One region of the Streptomyces sp. NPDC059861 genome, then DNA from elsewhere that is predicted to be linked to it. Evidence: riboswitches for the same ligand, from Rfam matches in the RefSeq annotation. Region 1 holds a riboswitch; the other holds the start of a gene.
What was found. A riboswitch is a leader RNA that binds a small molecule or an ion and turns the genes downstream of it on or off. The one in region 1 is predicted to bind thiamine pyrophosphate.
Positions count from the first base shown of each region.

Region 2: linked by a shared signal. The riboswitch ahead of thiO (glycine oxidase ThiO) and the one ahead of ACFV6X_RS07915 (thiamine ABC transporter substrate binding subunit) in region 1 are both predicted to bind thiamine pyrophosphate.

Region 1 is NZ_JBHWJQ010000006.1:202,991-210,415, forward strand. Features, by position in the region: gene ACFV6X_RS07905 (VOC family protein) at 190-630, opposite strand; gene rlmN (23S rRNA (adenine(2503)-C(2))-methyltransferase RlmN) at 946-2,052, shown strand; TPP riboswitch at 2,074-2,179, shown strand; gene ACFV6X_RS07915 (thiamine ABC transporter substrate binding subunit) at 2,258-3,337, shown strand; gene ACFV6X_RS07920 (ABC transporter permease) at 3,313-5,001, shown strand; gene ACFV6X_RS07925 (ABC transporter ATP-binding protein) at 5,001-6,038, shown strand; partial or broken gene ACFV6X_RS07930 (maleylpyruvate isomerase N-terminal domain-containing protein) at 6,073-6,799, shown strand; gene ACFV6X_RS07935 (LAETG motif-containing sortase-dependent surface protein) at 6,927-7,425, opposite strand, start outside.
Region 2 is NZ_JBHWJQ010000042.1:52,781-60,205, reverse strand. Features, by position in the region: gene ACFV6X_RS29835 (hypothetical protein) at 1-343, opposite strand, end outside; gene metF (methylenetetrahydrofolate reductase [NAD(P)H]) at 400-1,323, opposite strand; gene thiE (thiamine phosphate synthase) at 1,437-2,093, opposite strand; gene ACFV6X_RS29820 (Rv2175c family DNA-binding protein) at 2,234-2,599, opposite strand; gene ACFV6X_RS29815 (NAD(P)/FAD-dependent oxidoreductase) at 2,677-3,840, opposite strand; gene ACFV6X_RS29810 (hypothetical protein) at 3,937-4,299, opposite strand; TPP riboswitch at 4,352-4,464, shown strand; gene thiO (glycine oxidase ThiO) at 4,461-5,627, shown strand; gene thiS (sulfur carrier protein ThiS) at 5,624-5,824, shown strand; gene ACFV6X_RS29795 (thiazole synthase) at 5,828-6,625, shown strand; gene pknB (Stk1 family PASTA domain-containing Ser/Thr kinase) at 6,744-7,425, shown strand, end outside.

The sequences.
Region 1 (7,425 bases):
GCAATAAGCCAGACAGAACCCATTCTGTCGCGATACGCAGGAGCGGCCCACCCGGGTGCGGATGTCCTCTCCTCCTCGTAGCGATCGGCCTTGATGCTTGCCGTCCTCCCCGGCTTCCGCGATCAAGTCACCTCTCTCCGAGGTCCGTCTCATGGCTTCCGTTCGGCTGCCTGGTTCGGTTCCTCCTTCTCAGCGCAGTTCCTCGGCCAGTCCGACGATGATGCCCTCCGGGCCGCGGAGGTAGCAGAGCAGATAGCTGTCCTCGAACCGGGCGATCTCGCCGACGAGTTCGGCGCCGTGAGGGCGCAGGCGGGCAAGGGTGTCCTCGATGTCGTCGACGGCGAACATGACGCGGTGCGTGCCCAGGATGTTGTGCGGCCGGTTGCGCGGCCCGGCGCTGATCACCGCGGGGCTGCGGTACTTCGCCAGCTCGAGCCGGCTGTGACCGTCCGGGGTCCGGACCATCGCGATGTCACAGCGGACGCCGTCCAGTCCGGTGCACTGGTCGGCGACGAGGCCCTCGGCCTCCGCCCTGCCCTCCAGCTCCATACCGAGTTCCACGAAGAAGGCGATGGCGGCCTCCATGTCCTCGACGACGATGCCGACGTTGTCCATCCGCTGAATCGCCATGCTGGTCTCTCCTTCTTCCTGGTGCGGCCGGTGGCGGCCGCTGATGTCCCTGGGACGGAGCCGGTGGCACGTTCTCGACATCCGCAGACCGCCGAACTCCGATGAGAATGACTCTCAGGAAGGCCTGCACCGTGGTTGCTGCGCTGTACGAGGTATAGATCAGAGCACGACGTTGGTGCCTCCCGTCGCATACGCGGCGAGCGCTGAAACGCCGGGCGCGGGCGCTCAGTGAACGACCGGTGACGGCTACTAACGACAGTCGTAGGCAGCGGCAGCCGCAGGTCACCCAAGTCGATCTGCGACACTGGTACAGCCATGCCTAAGCCCGGAGAACTCACATTCGTCGCCCCGCGCGGAGCCAAGAAGCCGCCGCGGCATCTTGCCGATCTCACGCCTGCCGAGCGCAAGGAAGCCGTTGCCGAGATCGGTGAGAAGCCGTTTCGTGCCAAGCAGCTCTCGCAGCACTACTTCGCGCGGTACGCGCACGATCCGGAGCAGTGGACCGACATCCCCGCCGGGTCGCGCGGCAAGCTGCGGGAGGCCTTGCTTCCGGAGCTCATGACCGTCGTGCGGCATCTGTCGACGGACGAGGGCACCACCCGTAAGACGCTGTGGCGGCTGTTCGACGGGACGCTCGTCGAGTCGGTGCTGATGCGGTACCCGGACCGGGTGACCATGTGTATCAGCTCGCAGGCCGGGTGCGGGATGAACTGCCCGTTCTGCGCCACGGGGCAGGCGGGACTCGACCGGAACCTGTCCACCGCCGAGATCGTCCACCAGATCGTGGACGGCATGCGGGCGCTGCGCGACGGTGAGGTGCCCGGCGGGCCCTCTCGGCTGTCGAACATCGTTTTCATGGGCATGGGCGAGCCCCTGGCCAACTACAAGCGCGTCGTCGGGGCCGTCCGCGCGCTGACCGACCCCGAGCCGGACGGGCTCGGGCTGTCGCAGCGTGGGATCACCGTCTCGACGGTCGGACTGGTGCCGGCGATCCACCGCTTCGCCGACGAGGGCTTCAAGTGCCGGCTGGCGATCTCGCTGCACGCCCCGGACGACGAGCTGCGCGACACCCTCGTCCCCGTGAACACCCGCTGGAAGGTGCGCGAGGTGCTCGACGCCGGGTTCGACTACGTCCAGAAGTCCGGGCGGCGGCTGTCCATCGAGTACGCGCTGATCCGAGACATCAACGACCAGGCCTGGCGCGGTGACCGGCTCGGCCGGCTGCTCAAGGGCAAGCCCGTGCACGTCAACCTCATCCCGCTGAACCCGACTCCGGGCTCCAAGTGGACCGCGTCCCGGCCCGAGGACGAGAAGGCGTTCGTCGAGGCCATCGCCGCCCATGGTGTACCGGTGACGATCCGGGACACCCGTGGTCAGGAGATCGACGGGGCGTGTGGTCAGCTGGCCGCCACCGAGCGGTAGTCTGACGCCGTACACATCTTCATATTCCGGCAGGGGAGCGCCACAGCGCTGAGAGTGCGGGACAGTCCGCAGACCCTCTGAACCTCGCCCAGGTCATTCTGGGTAGGGAGATCGGTCGTCACTCAAGCTGTTGCGCCCTGCCCGGGAACCCGTTCCAGGTCCCGGGCAGGGCCGCGTCTCTTCCTGGTCAGCCAGGAGGAAATCAGTGAGCAACACCAAGAAGTTCGCAGCCGTCGTCGTCGGGCTGGGCCTGGTCACGCTGTCCGCGTGCGGGTCCTCCGGGTCCGGCGGCGACGGCTCGGACTCCAGGACGGTCACCCTCGTCAGCCACGACTCATGGGTCGTGTCCAAGAGCGTGATCGCCGCCTTCGAGAGGCAGTCCGGCTACGAGATCAGGGTCCTCAAGGACGGGGACGCCGGCCAGGCCGTCAACAAGGCCGTCCTGACCAAGGACAATCCGCAGGGGGACGTCCTCTTCGGCGTCGACAACACCCTGCTGTCCCGCGCGCTCGACAACGGCCTCTTCCAGCCGTACCAGGCGAAGGGCGCCGACCTGGTCCTGCCCGAGTACCGGGCCGACCAGGAGCAGCACCGCGTCACGCCCGTCGACACCGGCGACATCTGCGTCAACTACGACAAGGCCTACTTCAGCGAGCGGAAGCTGGCCCCGCCGAAGACCCTCGACGACCTGGCCGAGCCCGCGTACAAGAACCTCCTCGTCACCGAGAACGCCTCCACCTCCTCACCCGGCCTCGGCTTCCTGCTCGGCACCGCCGCCGAGTACGGCGACGACGGCTGGGCGGACTACTGGAAGAAGCTCAAGGCGAACGGCGTGAAGGTCGTCGACGGCTGGGAGCAGGCGTACAACGAGGAGTTCTCGGGCTCCGCGAGCGGCAGGAAGGCCGGCGGCGACCGGCCGTTGGTCGTGTCCTACGCCTCCTCGCCGCCCGCCGAGGTCCTCTTCGCCGACCCGAAGCCGAAGACCGCCCCGACCGGCGTGGCCATGGGCACCTGCTTCCGCCAGGTCGAGTACGCCGGGCTGCTCAGCAACGCGAAGAACCCCGAGGGCGGCAAGGCGCTCCTCGACTTCATGCTCACCAAGCAGTTCCAGGACGACATGCCGCTGAACATGTTCGTCTACCCGGTGCGGGAGGCCGCCCAGGTGCCCCAGGAGTTCGTGAAGTTCGGCCCGCAGGCCGAGGATCCCCAGACCATGGACCCGGCGAAGATCGCCGAAAACCGTGACGAGTGGGTCAAGGCGTGGACGTCGCTGGTACTGAAGTAGGCCGCGAGGCACGGGCCGGCACGGCTTCCAAGGCGCGCGGGAACGCGGCGCGGCTCGGGCTTCTCGCTCTGCCCGTCGCGTTCTTCGCGGTCTTCTTCGCCTACCCCGTCGCCGCGATCGTCGGCCGTGGGCTGAAGGCCGATGGGACCTGGCGGTTCGGGCGGCTGGCCGACGTGCTCACCCAGTCCGACATCCGGCACGTCCTGTGGTTCACCACCTGGCAGGCGCTCGCCTCGACCGCGCTGACGCTGCTGATCGCGCTGCCGGGCGCCTATGTGTTCGCCCGCCTCGACTTCCCCGGCAAGCAGGTGCTGCGGGCGGTCGTGACGGTGCCGTTCGTGTTGCCGACGGTCGTGGTCGGAACGGCGTTCCTGGCGCTGGTCGGGCGCGGCGGGCTGCTGGACGACCTGTGGGGCGTACGGCTGGACACAACGGTGTGGGCGATCCTGCTCGCGCACGTCTTCTTCAACTACGCGGTCGTCGTCCGGACGGTGGGCGGGCTCTGGGCGCAGCTCGACCCCCGCCAGGAGGAGGCCGCGCGGATGCTCGGCGCCTCACGCCTGGGCGCCTGGCTGAGGGTCACCCTGCCCGCGCTGGGGCCGGCCGTGGCCGCCGCCGCGCTGATGGTCTTCCTGTTCACCTTCACCTCCTTCGGTGTGGTGCAGATCCTCGGCGGTCCCACCTTCTCCACTCTCGAAGTGGAGATCTACCGGCAGACCACGGAGGTCTTCGACCTCGCCACCGCCGCCGTACTGACGATGGTCCAGTTCGCGGCGGTGGGCGCGGTGCTCGCCGTGCACGCCTGGACCGTACGGCGACGGGAGACCGCCCTGCGGCTGGTGGACGCGTCCGTGACCGCGCGCCGGCCGCGCGGGGCCGGGCAGTGGGCACTGCTCGCCGGTGTCCTGGCCGTCGTCGCCCTGCTGATCCTGCTGCCGCTGGCCGTGCTGGTGCAGCGCTCGCTCGATGCCCCCGGCTTCGGCTACTACCGGGCGCTGACCAGCGAGGACGGCGGCACCTTCCTCGTCCCGCCGATCGACGCGATCGGCAACTCGCTGTCGTACGCGGTCGTCGCCACCGCGATCGCCGTGCTGGTCGGCGGGCTCGCCGCGGTGGCGCTGACCCGGCGCGACGCGGGCCGGTTCGTGCGCGGGTTCGACGCGCTGCTGATGCTGCCGCTGGGCGTCTCCGCGGTGACGGTCGGGTTCGGGTTCCTGATCGCGCTCGACGAGCCGCCGCTGAACCTGCGTGCCTCCTGGATCCTGGTGCCGCTGGCGCAGGCGCTGGTCGGGGTGCCGTTCGTCGTGCGGACCATGCTGCCGGTGCTGCGGGCGGTGGACGTACGGCTGCGTGAGGCGGCGGCGGTGCTCGGGGCGTCGCCGTGGCGGGCCTGGCGTGAGGTGGATCTGCCGATGGTGCGGCGGGCGCTGCTGGTCGCAGCCGGGTTCGCTTTCGCGGTCTCGCTGGGGGAGTTCGGGGCGACGGTGTTCATCGCGCGTCCGGACAACCCGACGCTGCCGGTCGCCGTGGCGCGGCTGCTGGGACGGCCCGGCGACCTCAACTACGGCCAGGCGATGGCCCTTTCGACGATTCTGATGGTGGTGTGCGCGGTGGCGCTGCTGGTGCTGGAGCGGCTGCGGACCGACCGGACGGGGGAGTTCTGATGCTGCTCGGCCTGGAGAACGCGACCGTGCGGTTCGGTGGGCGGCCGGTACTCGACGACGTCGACCTGGAGGTCGCCGAGCACGAGGTGGTGTGCGTGCTCGGGCCCAGCGGCAGCGGCAAGTCGACGCTGTTGCGTGCCGTCGCCGGGCTGCAACCGCTGGACGCCGGGCGGGTACTGCTCGACGGCCGCGACCAGTCCGGTGTGCCCGCGCATCAGCGGGGCGTCGGGTTGATGTTCCAGGACCATCAGCTGTTCCCCCAGCGGGACGTGGGCGGCAACGTGGCCTTCGGGCTGCGGATGCGCGGGGCGCCTAAGGCACACCAGCAGGCGCGGGTGACGGAGTTGCTGGAGCTCGTCGGGCTGCCGGGTGCCGCGCGCCGGGCGGTCGCCGCGCTGTCCGGCGGTGAGCAGCAGCGCGTGGCGCTGGCCCGGGCGCTGGCGCCCCGGCCCCGGCTGCTGATGCTGGACGAGCCGCTCGGCCAGCTGGACCGGTCGCTGCGGGAACGGCTCGTCGTGGAACTGCGGGAGCTGTTCGGCCGGTTGGGGACGACCGTGCTCGCGGTGACCCATGACCAGGGGGAGGCCTTCGCGCTGGCCGACCGGGTGGTGGTGATGCGGGACGGGCGCATCGCCCAGTCAGGTACGCCGCTTCAGGTGTGGCAGCGGCCCGCGGACGAGTTCGTGGCGCGCTTCCTGGGCTTCGAGAACGTCACCGAAGCGACGGTGAGCGCGCAGGCCGCGGACACGGTGTGGGGGAAGCTGCCGGTGCCGGAGGGCGCGGAGCAAGGGGCGCGGCCGGTGCTCGTACGGCCCGCCGGTGTGCGTCTGGTCGCCCCGGACGCCGGGCTGCGGTGCACGGTGGCCGCGCGGACGTTCAAGGGCACCCATGTCGCCGTACATCTGCAACCGGTGGACGGTGCGCCGCGGTTGGAGGCGGCGTGTGCGCTGCGGGACGCGCCCGAGGTGGGGGTGACCGTGGGCGTCGAGTTCGACGCGGCGGAGATCGTCGTGCTGGGCCGATCCGGGTGTTCGTAGGGTGCGGGCATGACGCGACTCGCACATGACCGGTGTGACTTCGAGGACCGAACTGGCGGCCACCGTACCGACCTGCCCCGACTGGAGCCTGGAACAGCTCGACCGGCCCGGGGGCCAGGCCCTGCGGTAGGTGGAACTGCTCGTGCGCACCCGGTCCGAGATGAAGATTCCGGAGGAGCAGGTGCGGCGGTGCGGGGCCCGAAGCTCGCGGGGACGCGGCCGCGCTGGACGCCTGGCTGGCAGCGACCGGCGAGATGGTCGTGGGCACGCTGCGGGAGGCGGGCCGGGACGCCGCGGTATGGGGGTGGGCTGGAGTGCCCGATGCCGGGTTCTGGGCCCGGCGGACGACCCACGAGATCACCGTCCACCGGGCCGACGCCGCACTGGCCGCCGGGCGGCCCTACGAGGTGGCGCCCGAGGTGGCCGCGGCCGCGATCGACGAGTGGCTGCAGATCGTGGAGTTCGCGCAGCGGACTGTGCCGCAGGACGCGGCGCGGGAGCTGCGCGGCGCCGGGAGGAGCATCCATCTGCACGCCACGGACGCCGGCCCGAAGCTGAACGCCGAGTGGCTGGTCGAGCTGGCCGAGAAGGGGATGGTCTGGCGGCGCGGGCACGAGAAGGCGACGGTGGCGCTACGCGGACCGCTCACCTCGGTGCTGCCGGCGTTCCACCGGCGGTTGCCGCTGGACAGTACGGAGGTGGAGGTGCTGGGGGAGCGGGAGTTGCTGGAGTTCTGGCTGGAGCGGGCGACATTCGGCTGAGGGACCTGAGGGTTTGAGATACCTGAGGGAGCTGAGGAACCTGAGGGAGACGAGGGAGCTCGTACGGCGGATGGCCCGCCCCCTGCGAAGGGGACGGGCCATCGTCGTTCACACCGTGCGCGAGGGATCAGCGGTCGCTGTTCGCCCCACGGCGGCGCATGCCGAGGAAGACCGCGCCGCCACCCACGACGACCAGGGCCGCCGCGATGCCGGCGATCATGCCGGTGCTGGAGTTGGCGCCGGTCTCGGCGAGGTTGGAGTCACCGACCGCGGGGGAGGGGGCGTTGCTCGGGGCGTCCGCGGGCGGGGTGCTGTCGTCCTCGGAGGGCGTCGGGGCAGGGCTGTCGGACTCGGCCGGGGCCGAGGGGGTGTCCGAGGGCTCCGGTGCCGTCTCCGACGGCGTCGGCTCCGGGGTGTCCTCGGTGGTGCAGGCCGTGGCCGGGGTGACCAGGTTGGGCTTGATGTCCTCGTCGACCTGGTTGCCGGCCTTGACGTGGACGCGGTACGTCGCGTTCGGCTTCCAGTCCTCGGCGAAGGTGATCGTGACGCCCTCGCGCGAGCCCTTGACCTCCTGGGAGCCGACGAGCCGCTCGTCGGCTCCCTTGTTCTCCAGGTAGACCGACACG
Region 2 (7,425 bases), on a different contig from region 1:
AGCCGGGCGCTTCGAGGTCGGAGACCTCCAGCGTCGGGTCCTGGTGCTCCGGCTCACCGCGGCGGCGCTTGCTGCCGCCCAGGCTCGGACGCCCGGTGACCGCCCATCCGGCGGCGAAGCCACGGCGGAACGACAGCGTGACGTAGGTCTGCCCGACCGCGAAGGCGGCCGCGCCCAGTCCGATCACGATGACGGACGGGATCAGCACCCCGACGACGACACCGAGGAAGCCCGCGAACGCCAGCAACCGCCAGCGAAGCCGCGCCTTGTACTGCAGCAGCACCTCGCCGAGCAGCCACAGCGCGACGATGCCGAACGCGATGTAGAGGACCGTCCAGCCCATGTACGCCCCTCTCCCAGTGGCCGCTACGCAGTGTGTCGTATGAGCGTGCGACCGGTCTAGGCCCGCGGTGGGTGGTGCGGGCCCAGGTTCTCGTAGATTTCCAGGGTCGCCGTGGAGTTGTTGAGCGTGATGAAGTGCAGACCCGGCACTCCCTCCGCCAGCAGCCGTGCGCAGAACTCCGTGGCGAACTCGATCCCAATGGAGCGTACAGCGGACGGATTGTCTTTTGCTGTGAGGATCCGCTCTTTCAGGGTGGACGGAATGTGAGCGTTGCTGAGCTGCGGCAGCCGCTCCAGCATCCGCACGCTGGTCACGGGCATGACCTCGGGGATGACCGGCGTCTCGCAGCCCGCGGCGGCCACTCGGTCACGCAGTCGAAGGTAGGACTCCGGCTGGAAGAACATCTGTGTGATCGCGTAGTCGGCGCCGGCCCGGCACTTGTCGACGAAGTGCTCGACGTCCGTGTCCCAGTCGGCGGAGCGCGGATGCATCTCCGGGAAGGCCGCGACGCCGACGCAGAAGTCGCCCGACTCCTTGATGAGGCGGACGAGTTCGGCGGCGTAGGCCAGTCCCTTGGGGTGCGGCACCCAGTCGCCCATGGGGTCGCCGGGCGGGTCGCCGCGCAGGGCGAGCATGTTGCGGATGCCGGCGTCGGCGAACTGGCCGATCACATTGCGCAGCTCACCGATCGAGTGGTCGACGGCCGTGAGGTGGGCGACCGGGGTGAGCGTGGTGTCGGCGACGATCTGCTGCGTCTCCTTGACCGTGCTCGCGCGGGTGGAACCTCCGGCGCCGTACGTCACGGAGACGAAGTCGGGGGCCACCGCTTCGACCCTGCGCAGCGCCTCCCACAGGCTGCGCTCGCCCTTGGCCGTCTTCGGCGCGTAGAACTCGAACGAGTACGTCGTCCTGCCGGGGGCGAGCATGTCACGCACTGTGCGTGCGCGATCAGTCCTGGTGGATGCGGTTCCGAGGGCCATACGGGCAGGTTAGCCAGGGGGCGCCTGTCCCCCAACCGGATGCAGGAAATTTGCCCGGATTGTCGGCTTGTTGTCCATCCCTTGGACACGCTGCGGTCACATGGGGTCACACCTCAGGCCCCACGCAGCCGCTTCGCGAACTCCGCCGCAGCCGCGCCCGGATCGTCCGCCTCGGTGATCGCGCGGACGACGACGACCCGGCGGGCACCCGCGTCGAGGACCTCGTCGAGGTTGCCGAGGTCGATGCCGCCGATGGCGAACCATGGGCGGTCGGTGCCCAGCGCTGCCGTGTGCCGGACGAGGTCGAGGCCGGGGGCGTGACGGCCGGGCTTGGTGGGGGTGGGCCAACAGGGTCCGGTGCAGAAGTAGTCGACGCCGTCCTGGACGGCCGCCGCCTCGGCCTCGGCCTCCGCGTGCGTGGAGCGGCCTACGAGGACGTCGCCGCCGAGGATCGCCCGGGCCGCGGTGACCGGGAGGTCGCCCTGGCCGAGGTGGAGCACACCGGCGCCGACGGCGTGGGCGACGTCCGCGCGGTCGTTGACCGCGAGCAGCTTGCCGTGCCGGGCGCAGGCGTCGGCGAAGACCGCCAGGTGCTCCAGCTCCTCGGCGGCTTCCATGCCCTTGTCGCGCAGCTGCACGATGTCGACCCCGCCGGCCAGGACGGCGTCCAGGAACTCGGGCAGGTCGCCCTGGCGCCGACGGGCGTCCGTGCACAGGTAGACACGGGCGTCGGCGAGCCGGGCGCGAGCGGTGGCGGCGGTGTCGGGCATGCGTGGGTCCCCCCGTGGATCAGTACCTCTGGGTGTGCCTGCCGGTGGCGTACGGGCCCCGCCGGGCGCGGTCGGCCCGGGGCCGGGGCCCGCGGACCGCGGCCCGTACGCCGGTCAGGCTCTTTCGGGTCGGGCTGGGATCAGACGGCGAGTGCCTGGGCCCGCCGCTTCACCTCCGTGCCGCGATTCTCGCTGAGCGCCTGCGCGGGCGTGCCCGGCAGGCTCGGGTCGGGGGTGAAGAGCCACTCCAGCATCTCTTCGTCCGTGAAGCCGTCGTCCCGCAGGAGCGTCAAGGTCCCGGACAGGCCCTTGACGACCTTGTCCCCGTCGATGAAGGCGGCGGGGACGTGCAGCGCGCGGTTCTCACCGCGGCGCACGGCGATGAGCTGGCCGTCCTTGACAAGCTGCCGCACACGCGTCACCTCGACGCCGAGCATTTCGGCGATGTCGGGGAGGGTGAGCCAGGCGGGGACGAGAGCATCGATCTTTGCGTCAATCTCGGTCACGGGAACAAGCCTGCCATCCCCCACTGACAGTCGGAAGTCAGCCCCGCCCACCGACCCCGCCCACCTGCGACGACGCGTTACGCCGTGGCCGCCTTCAGGGGGCGTGCCGGGTCGGCCAGCAGTTCCGGGTCCAGCACGGTCCCGGCCTCGATCAGCCGCCGGCCCTGCGCCAGGTCCCGCGGGCGGCCCACCGCGAGCAGTGCGGCGAGCCGGCCCTCGCGCAGCCAGCACACCGACCAGGCGGGCCCGGCGGGGTCACCGCGCCACACGGTGGCGTCTGCGGTGGTGTGGTGCCCGACGTACTGCACGAACCGCCCGAACTGCTCGGACCAGAAGTACGGCACCGGGTCGTAGACCGCGGGTGCCTCGCCGATGATGTTCGCGGCGACCGTGCGGGGGCCCTGCAGGGCGTTGTCCCAGTGGTGCACCATCAGCCGCTCGCCGTAGCGCCCCGAGGGGAAGGACGCGCAGTCGCCGACCGCGTAGACGTCCGGCGCCGAGGTGCGCAGGTGGTCGTCGGCCACGACCTCGCCGTACCAGCCGAGCTCGATGCCGGAGCCGGCGAGCCAGCGCGTGGCGGGCCGGGCGCCGATGCCGACCACGACTGCGCCCGCGGGCACCCGCGTGCCGTCGTCCAGGACGACCGCGCCCGGCTCGACGCTCCGCACGCGCGCGTGGGTGCGCAGGACGGCGCCGCTGTCGGCGTACCAGGCGCTCATCGGCGCGGCCACGTCGGCGGGCAGTGCCCCGGCGAGGGGACGGTCGGCGGCCTCGACGACGGTCACCGCGCAGCCGGCCTCCCGGGCCGCCGTGGCGAACTCCGCGCCGATCCAGCCCGCGCCGACGACCACGATGTCGTGCTGCAGGGCGAGCACCGGCCGCAGCCGCTCGGCGTCGTCCAGGGTGCGCAGCAGATGCACACCGGGGACACCCTCCGCGCCCGGCAGGGTGACGGGTTCGGCACCGGTGGCGAGGACCAGCACGTCGTAGGGCACCGGCCCGGACTCGGTGTCCAGCCCGTGGTCGGCGAGGCGCACGCCGGTCGCCTCGCGCCCCAGGTGCAGCTCGATGCCGAGCGCCTCGAAGTCGACGTCGAAGGCGGAGCCCTCGGCGTTGCCGAGCAGGACCGCCTTGGAGAGCGGCGGCCGGTCGTACGGCTGGTGCGGCTCGGCGCCGATCAGCGTCACGGTGCCGGGGAAGCCCTGTTCCCGCAGGGCCACCGCGGTCTGCACTCCGGCCATGCCCGCCCCCACGACGACCACGCGCCGCGCCTGTGCCCTCGTTTGCTCGCTCACCTGATCACCATAGACAACTGACAGTTTGTCAGTAAGGGGGTGCTACCGGTCGCCTTCCCCGGACCTCCGGCCGACCTGCTCGACCACGCTCGTCCCGCTGCCCGCCTGCGACTCCCACTCCCAGCTCTCCTCCAGTCGCACCCGCCCGTCGGGCAGATCCACGACCGTCGAGACGCAGTGCCCCGAGGACGTCGTACCGTCCTGCTTGAGCTGCACGTACCGGAAGTCCAGCCGGTCGCCCTCGCGGGTGCCCACCAGGTATCCGCGGACGACGTCGCCACCCGCGTACTCGGCCCGGATCTCGCCGTCCTGCTCGTGGTACGTGAACCGGGTGCGCGTCCCGACCTGTCCCGGGGCCTGGTCGGCGACGGGAGCGAGGACGAGTCCGTCCAGTGAGCGGGCCATGCCGGGAGGCTCCCTTACAGAGGCGTGCGGGCAAGAGCTAGGGTGGCCACCGTAGAGCACTCGCGGGAGCCCGGACGTACCGGGCTGAGAGGGAGGCTGGCCGGCCTCCGACCGTACGAACCTGATCCGGGTCATGCCGGCGAAGGGAGGGGCTGAAGCCCGTGTCGTCCTCCGCACGTACGTCAGACGTCCTCGTCATCGGGGGCGGAATCATCGGCCTGGTCACGGCCTGGCGGGCCGCACAGCGCGGACTCGCCACCGCCGTAATCGACCCCGAACCCGGCGGCGGGGCCGCCCAGGTGGCGGCCGGCATGCTCGCCGCCGTCACGGAACTCCACTACGGCGAGGAGACCCTGCTCGGTCTGAACCTCGCCTCGGCCCGCCGCTATCCGGAGTTCGCGGCCGAGCTCACCGACCTCACCGGACACGACCTCGGCTACCGCCGGTGCGGCACCCTGGCCGTCGCGCTGGACGCCGACGACCGCGCCCACCTTCGCGAACTGCATGCCCTGCAACGCCGCTCCGGGCTGGACTCCGAGTGGCTGTCGGGCCGGGACTGCCGCCGCCTGGAGCCGATGCTCGCGCCGGGTGTGCGCGGCGGGCTGCGGGTGGACGGCGACCACCAGATCGACCCGCGGCGGCTCTCGGCCGCCCTGGTGGCCGCCTGCGAGCGGGCGGGCGTGGTCTTCCACCGGGAGTGGGCCGAGCGGCTGCTGGTCGTCCGGGAGCGGGCGGCGGGCGTCGTCACGCGCGCGGGGACCGAGGTGGGCGCCGGGCAGGTGGTGCTGGCCGCCGGGAGCCTCAGCGGGCGGCTGGCGGGCGTCCCGGACGCCGTGCTGCCGCCCGTGCGGCCGGTGAAGGGGCAGGTGCTGCGACTGACCGTGCCGCCGGCCCACGCGCCGTTCCTGAACCGCACCGTGCGCGCGGTGGTGCGCGGCAGCCATGTGTACCTGGTGCCGCGCGAGAGCGGCGAGCTGGTCGTCGGCGCCACCAGCGAGGAACTGGGCTGGGACACCACGGTCACCGCCGGCGGCGTGTACGAGCTGCTGCGCGACGCGCACGAGCTGGTCCCCGGCATCACCGAGCTGCCCCTCACCGAGACCCGCGCGGGTCTGCGCCCCGGGTCGCCCGACAACGCCCCCCTGCTCGGCCCGACCGGTCTGGACGGCCTGCTGCTGGCCACCGGCCACTACCGCAACGGCGTCCTGCTCACCCCGGTCACCGGCGACGCCATGGCGCACGTCCTGACCACCGGTGAACTCCCGGACGAGGCCCGTCCCTTCACGCCGAAGCGCTTCAGCGCCGCACTCACGGAGCAGCCCGCATGATCATCTCCGTCAACGGGGAGCCCCGCCGGATCACCGACGGCACGGCCCTCGACACCCTCGTACGCACCCTCACCGCGGCGCCCTCCGGTGTGGCCGCCGCCCTCAACGAAACCGTCGTCCCGCGCGCGCAGTGGCCCGTCACGCCCCTCTCCGAGGGTGACCGTGTCGAGGTCCTCACCGCCGTCCAAGGAGGCTGACCCATGGCCGACGATCCCTTTGTCCTCGGGGGTACGACCTTCACCTCGCGGCTGATCATGGGCACCGGCGGTGCGCCCAGCCTGGACGTGCTGGAGCGGGCGCTGGTCGCCTCCGGGACCGAGCTGACCACCGTGGCGATGCGGCGCGTCAACCCGGATGTGCACGGCTCCGTCCTGTCGGTGCTGGACAGACTGGGCATCCGGGTGCTGCCCAACACGGCCGGCTGCTTCACGGCTGGGGAGGCCGTGCTGACCGCCCGCCTCGCGCGCGAGGCCCTCGGCACCGATCTGGTCAAGCTGGAGGTCATCGCCGACGAGCGCACCCTGCTGCCGGACCCGATCGAGCTGCTGGACGCCGCGGAGACGCTGGTGGACGACGGTTTCACGGTGCTGCCGTACACCAACGACGACCCCGTGCTGGCGCGCAGGCTCCAGGACGTGGGCTGTGCCGCGATCATGCCGCTCGGGTCGCCGATCGGCTCGGGGCTCGGCATCCGCAACCCGCACAACTTCCAGCTGATCGTCGAGCACGCGCGCGTGCCGGTGATCCTGGACGCCGGAGCGGGTACGGCGTCGGACGCGGCGTTCGCGATGGAGCTGGGGTGCGCGGGTGTGATGCTCGCCTCAGCCGTGACCCGGGCCCAGGAACCGGTGCTGATGGCCGCCGCCATGCGCAACGGCGTGGAGGCGGGACGGCTGGCCCGGCTGGCGGGGCGTATCCCCCGGCGGCACTTCGCGGAGGCCTCCTCGCCGGTGGCGGGGATGGCCGCGCTGGACCCGGAGCGGCCCGCCTTCCAGTGATCCCCTACCACGTGGTCGCGCGTGGGCGCGTCAGACACGTCACAGGTCCGCTGCAGTACCGCCCCGATGCTCCGGGAACCGGCGAGCGGTGTCGGTGACGGCTCGTACACTCGCCTGCGTGGACACGACCCTTCAGGACCCTCTGGTCGGGCAACTGCTCGACGGCCGTTACCGCGTCGACGCGCGGATCGCGGTCGGCGGGATGGCCACGGTCTACCGAGCCGTGGACACCCGCCTCGACCGCGTCCTCGCGCTCAAGGTGATGCATCCGACCCTGGCCGCCGACGTCTCCTTCGTCGAGCGCTTCATCCGCGAGGCCAAGTCGGTGGCCCGGCTCGCCCACCCCAATGTCGTCCAGGTGTTCGACCAGGGGGCGGACGGGTCGTACGTCTACCTGGCGATGGAGTACGTCTCCGGCTGCACCCTGCGGGACGTGCTGCGCGAGCGCGGGGCGCTGCAGCCGCGGGCCGCGCTGGACATCCTGGAGCCGGTCCTGGCCGCGCTGGGCGCCGCCCACCGCGCCGGGTTCGTGCACCGGGACATGAAGCCGGAGAACGTCCTCATAGGGGACGACGGCCGGGTCAAGGTCGCCGACTTCGGGCTCGTCCGGTCCGTGGACACGGTCACCCAGACCACCGGGTCCGTCCTCGGCACCGTCTCCTACCTCGCCCCCGAGCAGATCGAGCACGGCAGCGCCGATCCCCGCGTCGACGTGTACGCGTGCGGTGTGGTGCTCTACGAGATGCTGACCGGCGGCAAGCCGCACACGGGGGACTCCCCCGCCCAGGTGCTCTACCGGC